2 regions of the Hominiventricola aquisgranensis genome follow, and region 1 is predicted to be linked to the other one. Evidence: riboswitches for the same ligand, from Rfam matches in the RefSeq annotation. Region 1 holds a riboswitch; the other holds the start of a gene.
What was found. Region 1 has a riboswitch for lysine ahead of WMO62_RS03360 (Na+/H+ antiporter NhaC family protein). Riboswitches for the same ligand answer to the same signal wherever they lie in the genome.
Positions count from the first base shown of each region.

Region 1 (4,420 bases):
GGGAAGCAGTCAATATGATCCGTAACCGGATCGCCAATAATTCTGAAAAACAGACCAATATTCTTTCTCAGAGAAGCACCTTTGAGAAAGCATCAAAGGAATATAGCATATCCCGGAGATTGTATACCCTTGTAAAAGGAACTACAGGCAACGGCAAGATCACGCTGGAGCAGTATATACAGGCGGCAGGTTTTGACGGAATCATTGCGGCGGCAAACCGGCGGCTCCTTCCTATGAGTGGTGGGCAGTATGAACTGTACAGACAGAGGGATTCTATCGGAAAGAAGATCAACAGCTTTCTGGATCTGGAAGTACTGGATAACTATACCGGACACCGGCGGCCAGTGGGGAATCTCTCCGGTGGCGAGAGCTTTAAGGCTTCTTTAAGTCTGGCACTGGGGCTGTCAGATACGGTCTCTTCTAATCTGGGCGGTATTCAGATGGATGCTCTGTTTGTGGATGAAGGATTCGGAACACTGGATCGAAAGTCCATGGAAGATGCCATGGATGCACTGATCAATCTGTCCGGAACCAATAAGCTGGTGGGAATCATCAGTCACCGGGAAGAACTGAAAGAAAATATTCCACAGCAGATCAAAGTGAAAAAGCTCCGGGATGGAAGTCAGATCACCATTGAGACTGATGTGTAAATAATCATTTTAGTAGCATAAATTATGCGTGTATTCTGCCTGATTTCAAAATATGCAGAAATAATGCATAATTGACAAATATGCAGAAAAAGCGCATAATTTAAGCGAGGTGATGGGGTATGCAGTATTATGCGATTATAGGAGATATCAAAAGATCTAAAAAAATTGAAAATCGTTGTGAGATACAGGAAAAATTAAAAAAGATTCTGGATAACGTGAATTCCATTTATAATAACGATATTTCTGCCAAATTTTTGATAACGTTGGGAGATGAGTTTCAGGGGTTACTTGAGATAACGGCTCCCATATTAGAAATAATCAAATATATTCAAAGAGAAATATATCCAATTAAACTTCGGTTTGGTGTTGGAATAGGGAATGTATCTACGTTGATTAATCACGAAGCAGCGATTGGCGCGGATGGACCAGCTTTTTATGCAGCACGTGAGATGATAGAATTTCTGCGTGAACAGGAAAAAAAGTTGAAGAAGCAGGCGGCAGATATTCAGATTTCTGTGTATGAAAAAAAATGTTTTGAAACAGAAGAAATAAATGCGATGTTTTCACTTTTGAAAATAATTGAAGATAGCTGGACAGAGAAACAACGTTATACAATATGGGATATGATGATTCACCAAGGAAGTCAGGAAATGTGCGCTGAAAGAATGGATATAACTCAGTCAACGGTTGCAAGGAGACTGGCGGATGGAAAGTATATCATTTACCAAAGAACAATGGAAGTCATTGATGAAGCAATACGAAGATTAGGAAATAAGAAATGGTAATCAGATATTTGTTATTATTGGCCTTGGGGCATGTGTTGTTTTTTGTAATATAATTATTTTAAACTAAAATATATATTAAATGAAGGGACAGGAGGATACAGTATGTTATTTTTAGAATATCCAAAATGCAGTACTTGTCAGAAAGCGAAAAAATGGCTGGATGATCACGGAATCGCTTATGAAGACCGTCATATTAAAGAGCAGAATCCCAGTGAGGAGGAATTGAAAGCCTGGCATGAGGAAAGTGGATTTCCGCTGAAAAAATTTTTTAATACCAGCGGAATGCTCTACAAAGAAATGCAGTTAAAGGACAAACTGCCGCAAATGTCAGAAGAAGAGCAGTATGCATTGCTGGCAACGGACGGTATGCTGGTGAAACGACCGGTTCTGGTGGGGGATGGTTTTGTGCTGACCGGATTTAAGGAGAGCACCTGGGCGGAGGCACTTGGCATCAAATAAAGGAGGCGAAAATTTATGGGAATTGCAGAGATGTTGGATGAATTAAAGCAGAAGGCGCACAATGATTCCGCACTTCGTGAAGAACTGCTTGCCACCAGGAAGGAAGCACAGCCCTATGCCGCGTTCTGTAAGAAATGCCGGGAGCTTGGATATGAAATCTATGAGATGGATCTGCTCACCGCAGGAGAAGAAGCCTATGCGGCCATGCGCCGGAGCACCAACGGCGGCGGAGAGAATTCTCCCATGCTGGAAGGTGAAGATGATTATTATGAGCTGTTTTTTGCGGGTCTGTAAGTAAAGGAGAGAAGACCGATGAAGAAACCACGGATAGATGAACAGGCAGTGGTGGCAGACGGAGCTGTTGTACTTGGCGATGTGACGATTAAGAAGGATGTAAGTATCTGGTACAATGCAGTGATCCGAGGGGATGTTAATTCAATCAGTATTGGTGAAGGAACGAATATTCAGGATCTGGCAGTGCTGCATGTGGATGCAGATGCGTCCCTGGCTATTGGGAAAAATGTGACGATAGGCCATGGAGCAATCCTTCATGGATGTACGATCAAGGATCAGGCTTTGATTGGCATGGGAGCCATTGTGCTGAACGGTTCTGTGATCGGAAAGGGAAGTATGATCGCAGCGGGCGCACTTGTGCCCCAGAATACGGTAGTGCCGGACGGAGCTCTCTATATGGGAAATCCTGCCAAATTTAGAAGGATGCTGACGGAAGAAGAACTGACAGCAAACCTGAAAAATGCAGCAAATTATATAAAAGAGAGTAAAGATCTGAATAATTAGTCAAATACCTATTGCCCTTATAGGTATTTCGTGATAGGATAGCAAAGAAATAAATGTAAAAATGATAGAGGCGCAGGCTTCATGAGTAGATGTCAGTATACGGTCGGAAACGGCTGGCATGGAAAGGGGAGACTGCCGAAGGAATCTGGATATTCCGAGAGAAGGGTTCCTGGGCTGCCGCAGAATATGCGTCAGACTGTCACAGGGCTGTGGAGCGCTATCATTGGTCGGACATAATAAGAAGAGACCATGGATGCAACCAGTCGTTGTGTTCATGGTTTTTTTATGCTATAAACCGTTTGGTCCGGGCTCTATCGTATTTGCAAAAGAAGGGAGATTTTTATCATGGAATATGTACCTGCTATGTATGCCACATTCTGGGCGCTGATACCGCCAGTTGTGGCAATTGTTCTTGCGTTGATCACGAAAGAGGTGTATTCTTCGCTGTTTGTTGGAATTCTGGTTGGAGGTCTGTTCTATTCAGGATTCAGTTTTGAGGGAACCATCGTTCATATCTTTGAGGATGGAATCATTGGAGTATTGTCCGACAGCTACAATGTGGGTATCCTTGTGTTCTTGATCATTCTGGGAGCCATTGTATGTCTTATGAACAAGGCTGGTGGATCAGCAGCATTTGGCCGCTGGGCAAGTGACCATATCAAAACACGCACAGGTGCACAGCTTACAACCGTTGCGCTTGGTGTTCTGATCTTTATTGATGATTATTTTAACTGCCTGACCGTTGGAAGTGTTATGCGTCCGGTGACAGACAAGCATAATATTTCCCGTGCAAAGCTGGCATATCTGATCGATGCGACTGCAGCACCGATCTGTATCATTGCACCGATCTCCTCCTGGGCAGCTGCCGTTACTGGTTTTGTCGAGGGAGAGGATGGACTGTCACTGTTCATCAGTGCGATCCCGTATAACTTCTATGCACTGCTCACCATCGTGATGATGCTCACCATTGCAGTGTTGAATATTGATTTTGGCTCCATGAAGATTCATGAGGACAATGCGAAAAAAGGCGATCTGTTCACCACACCGGACCGTCCTTATGGAGAAGCAACCGAGTTGGAAGACACTGGAAAAGGAACAGTCAAGGATCTGTTGATTCCGATCATTGCACTGATCATCTGCTGCGTCATCGGTATGATCTATACCGGTGGATTCTTTGAGGGTGCGGATTTTGTAACTGCATTCTCCAACAGTGATGCATCTGTAGGTCTTGCCATCGGAAGTGCATTTGCACTGGTGATCACCATTCTTCTGTATGTAAGCCGCAGAGTACTTGGATTCAAAGAGTGTATGGATTGTATTCCGGAGGGCTTCAAAGCTATGGTACCGGCTATCATGATCCTGACTTTTGCATGGACTCTGAAATCCATGACCGACAGCCTGGGAGCTGCAGAGTTCGTAGCTGCTCTGATCAAAGGAAGCGCATCAGGTATTGTAAATCTGCTTCCGGCTATTATCTTTGTAGTTGGATGCCTGCTGGCATTTGCAACCGGAACTTCCTGGGGAACTTTCGGAATCCTGATCCCGATCGTTGTAGACGCATTCCAGGCAACCAACCCGACACTGATGACCATTGCAATCTCTGCCTGCATGGCAGGAGCTGTCTGCGGAGACCACTGTTCACCAATCTCTGATACGACCATTATGGCATCTGCAGGAGCGCAGTGTAATCATGTAAATCATGTATCTACACAACTGCCGTATGCAGTC
Region 1 is NZ_JBBMFC010000004.1:106,316-110,735, forward strand. It holds gene WMO62_RS03335 (AAA family ATPase) at 1-650, shown strand, start outside; gene WMO62_RS03340 (SatD family protein) at 770-1,435, shown strand; gene WMO62_RS03345 (arsenate reductase family protein) at 1,538-1,894, shown strand; gene WMO62_RS03350 (hypothetical protein) at 1,910-2,188, shown strand; gene WMO62_RS03355 (gamma carbonic anhydrase family protein) at 2,207-2,692, shown strand; lysine riboswitch at 2,750-2,920, shown strand; gene WMO62_RS03360 (Na+/H+ antiporter NhaC family protein) at 3,038-4,420, shown strand, end outside.

Region 2 (4,420 bases), on a different contig from region 1:
ACTGCTCCTCGCTTAAACCGGTAGTACACAGTACAACCGGAACTTTTTTTTCTGCACTGTACGCGATCAGTCCATCCACTGCCTTCGCAGAAGTGAAATCAATGATCACATCTGCTTCTACCGTACATTTATCAATAGAAGGAAATACCGGATAACCGTTGTCACGGCAGTCTACCGGATCTACTCCTGCTACAATCTCGATCTCCGGGTCATCCTTGATCAGTCCTGTGATCACCTGACCCATATGGCCGTTACAGCCATGCATAATTGCTCTGACCATCTTAGTTTTCTCCTTTTGCTTTTATGCCAAATGCTGCCATGGCTTCCTTTAACTGTGCCTGATGCTCTGGCTCCATCTCTGTCAGCGGCATACGTAAAGGTCCTGCTTCCCAGCCCAGCATGTTGAGAGCTGCTTTTACCGGGATCGGGTTCACTTCACAGAACAGTTTCTCAATAACTGGAAGTGCTTTTAACTGAAGTTCACGACTGCCTGCCACGTCACCTGCCATGAATTTGGCTACGATGTCATGAGTCTCTCTCGGAGCCACGTTAGACAGTACAGAGATCACACCTTTTCCGCCAAGAGACAGAATCGGAACGATCTGGTCATCATTACCGGAATAAATATCACAGCTGTCACCACAGAGCTGTGCCACTTTGGCGATCTGGGAAATATTTCCACTTGCTTCTTTCACCGCTACAATGTTCTCTACATGTTTTGTCAGATAAGCAATCGTCTCAGGCGTCATATTTACACCGGTACGTCCCTGAATATTATAAAGGATGATCGGAATCTTTACAGAATTGGCAATGGCTGTAAAATGTGCGATCAGACCTTTCTGGGTTGCTTTATTATAATAAGGAGATACCAGCAGCAGACCATCTGCGCCGTATTTTTCCGCTTCCTGAGACAGATAGATCGCAGTCTGAGTACAATTAGAACCAGTACCTGCGATCACAGGGATTCTTCCAGCTACTTTCTCAATCGTAAAACGGATGGCTTCCAGATGCTCCTCATGAGTCAGCGTGGAAGACTCACCAGTAGTTCCACAGATGATGATCGCATCTGTTCCATTCTCGATCTGATAATTCAGAAGTTCTTCCAGCTTCGGATAATTCACCTCGCCATTTGCTTTCATAGGTGTTACAATTGCTACTCCTGCACCTGTAAAAATAGACATATCTTCTCCTCCTGCTATTTTCTTTTTTGATATAAATGAAAAGAAGAGAGGCGTGCCAGTATACGCCTCTCCAGATTCTTACTACTTATCTTGATTGTCCGGATAGCGCTCCATCTGTTCCAGATGACAGTCATATGGTTATTGACCACATGCCCAAGATCCGGACTTGCAGAATATCCGGCCTTTCGGCGCTTACCCCTTTCGGCTGTCTTCCAGTGCCTCTGCTGCATCCGACCGTCTACTGATGATTCACGCGACCTCTATCTCTTTTGTTCAATTTTCTTCAATATAGCATCTTCCAGATGCTTTGTCAACAAGCCCTTAAGATTCCTTCAAGGCAGTGATCTGATAGACATCATCCGCCCAGTCCATCATCTCAGGACACAGCTTAATGCCTGTAAATATCAGCTCTGTAGTGTCAGAAGCCTCCCCCAGAAGCTCATGCACTTCCTCTGCTGATACAATCCCCTGCTCCACCAGTCCCAGGACCTCATCCAGGATCAGCACATCGCATTCTCCCGTAGCCAGCACCTTCTTTGCAAAGTTCAGACCATTCTTCATATTCATGATCTCTTCCTGCTGCTCTTCAGGTGCCAGATCTTCAAAAGCCGCCTCTCTCCGCTGAAAACGGAATAACTTGATCTCCGGTTCCAGCCGCTGGATAAAGCTGATCTCCTCATCTGCCTTCCGGCATTTCATAAACTGAACGACGAATACAGAACGCCCGAGGCTGGCTTCTTTGATGGCCTGCCCCAACGCTGCCGTCGTCTTTCCTTTTCCACTTCCGCAATATATCTGAAGTTTACCCTCTCTCATAGTACCCTCTCTATTCCTGACTCCAAACAATTAGCTGTTTTCGTCTATCTTACACCAGGTATATAAGAAATGCAAGTATTACTCCAGGTACTCAAGCTTGCTTACAGACACCTCATAGGCGATCCTGCGCTCGCTCTCTGTCTCATCTATTTTCTTCATATATTCCCTGCTCTGGATCCGTCCCCAGATCTGCGTGTGGCCTCCCACTTCAAAACCTGAAGCAAATCTTGCATTTCTTCCCCAGCAGATACACGGAATGTAGTCCGATTTTCCATAAGGACGGTTCACCGCCAGCAGAATATCCGCAATTTCTCTTCCAAGCGGTGTCTTCCGATAAACCGGCGCCTTGCAGATGTATCCATCCAGGAAGATCTGGTTGGTCTTGGAATTCTCTACTTCCTCATCCATGAATTCCAGTTCCCGCACAAAGACTGACAGCACCAGCCGGTTCTTCTTCTCTTCATGCCTGTTGTAAGACCGGAACTGTCCGGCCGCCCGGATGCAGGCACCCCTGTAATCTGCATTCACATCAATGAGTCTTTCTGAAATCATCAGTGGTATCACATCACAGGAGTCGCTGAGTCTTCTGACCGATACATCCAGCATATAGAAGCCTTCCCCAAAGACTTCATGACTGAACACAAACCCCGACACAACCTCCCCGATAATGGACACCTGGTTGTTTTCAATAATCTTATCCGACATATTTTTGTTCTCCCTTCCTTTTGACGAAGTGTCTCTCGTACTTTTGTCTGTAAAATATATTCATGGTCCTTACCAAATATTCCAACTATTTCAAAAAATATACATTTCAAAAAATTTCACGGAACTGCAAGAAAAAGCTTGTTTTCTGGGGAATTTGTGTTACACTATTAAATTTGTAGGATTTAAACAGGACAGAAACGTTATAAGATACAAAGAAGAGGTTAAATATGAAGAGAGAAGATGTAAGAAATATTGCCATCATCGCTCATGTAGACCATGGTAAAACCACTCTGGTCGATGAGCTTCTGAAACAGAGCGGTGTGTTCCGTGCCAATCAGGAAGTAGCTGAGAGAGTCATGGACTCCAATGACATTGAGAGAGAAAGAGGAATCACCATTCTCTCCAAAAATACCGCTGTTTTTTATAAGGATACAAAAATCAATATCATCGACACCCCAGGTCATGCAGACTTCGGCGGCGAGGTTGAGCGTGTACTGAAAATGGTAAACGGTGTCATCCTTGTTGTGGATGCTTTTGAAGGATCCATGCCGCAGACCAAATTCGTATTGAAGAAAGCACTGGAACTGAACCTGCCGGTTATCGTATGTATTAACAAGATCGACCGTCCAGAGGCTCGTCCTGCTGAAGTAGTAGACGAAGTTCTGGAACTTCTGATGGACCTTGAGGCCAGCGATGAGCAGCTTGACTGCCCGTTTGTCTATGCTTCCGCAAAAGCTGGTTATGCTTCCCTTGATCCGGAGGTGCAGGGCAAAGACATGACCCCGCTGTTCGATACCATTCTGGATTACATTCCGGCTCCGGAAGGGGATGCTGAGGCACCGACCCAGGTACTGATCAGCACCATTGACTACAACGAGTACGTTGGTCGTATTGGTGTTGGTAAAGTAGACCGTGGAACCATCAGCGTGAACCAGGATGTGGTGATCGTTAACCATCATGATCCGGATAAGATGCGCAAAGTAAAAGTCAGCCGTCTCTATGAATTTGATGGCTTAAATAAAGTAGAAGTACAGAGTGCAACCATCGGTTCCATCGTTGCCATCTCCGGTATTTCTGATCTGCACATCGGTGATACCCTCTGCTCCCCGGAAGCTCCGGATGCGATCCCGTTCCAGAAGATCTCCGAGCCGACCATCTCCATGCAGTTCAACGTCAATGACAGTCCGCTGGCTGGTACCGAAGGAAAATTTGTAACCTCCCGTCACTTAAGAGATCGTCTGTTCAGAGAGTTGAACACCGATGTCAGCCTTCGTGTGGAAGAGACCGACAGCACCGACAGCTTCAAAGTATCCGGTCGTGGTGAGCTTCATCTGTCCGTTCTGATCGAGAACATGCGCCGTGAGGGCTACGAGTTCTCCGTCAGCAAGGCAGAGGTTCTCTATCACTATGATGAGAACGGTAAGAAGCTGGAACCAATGGAGCTTGCTTACATCGATGTAGATGATGAATTCTCCGGAAGTGTTATCCAGAAGCTTGGCGAGAGAAAAGGTGAGCTTCGCAACATGCACACCAACAGCAATGGATCCACCCGTCTGGAATTCTCCATTCCGGCAAGAGGACTGATTGGATACCGTGGTGAGTTCATGACTGATACCAAGGGTACCGGCGTTCTGAATACCATTTTCAATGGTTACGAGCCGTACAAGGGAGATATTCAGTACCGGAAGCAGGGATCCCTGATCGCTTTCGAATCTGGC
Region 2 is NZ_JBBMFC010000019.1:58,793-63,212, reverse strand. It holds gene dapB (4-hydroxy-tetrahydrodipicolinate reductase) at 1-280, opposite strand, end outside; gene dapA (4-hydroxy-tetrahydrodipicolinate synthase) at 282-1,181, opposite strand; lysine riboswitch at 1,277-1,452, opposite strand; gene WMO62_RS11195 (cob(I)yrinic acid a,c-diamide adenosyltransferase) at 1,503-1,997, opposite strand; gene WMO62_RS11190 (single-stranded DNA-binding protein) at 2,076-2,702, opposite strand; gene typA (translational GTPase TypA) at 2,930-4,420, shown strand, end outside.
Region 2: linked by a shared signal. The riboswitch ahead of dapA (4-hydroxy-tetrahydrodipicolinate synthase) and the one ahead of WMO62_RS03360 (Na+/H+ antiporter NhaC family protein) in region 1 are both predicted to bind lysine.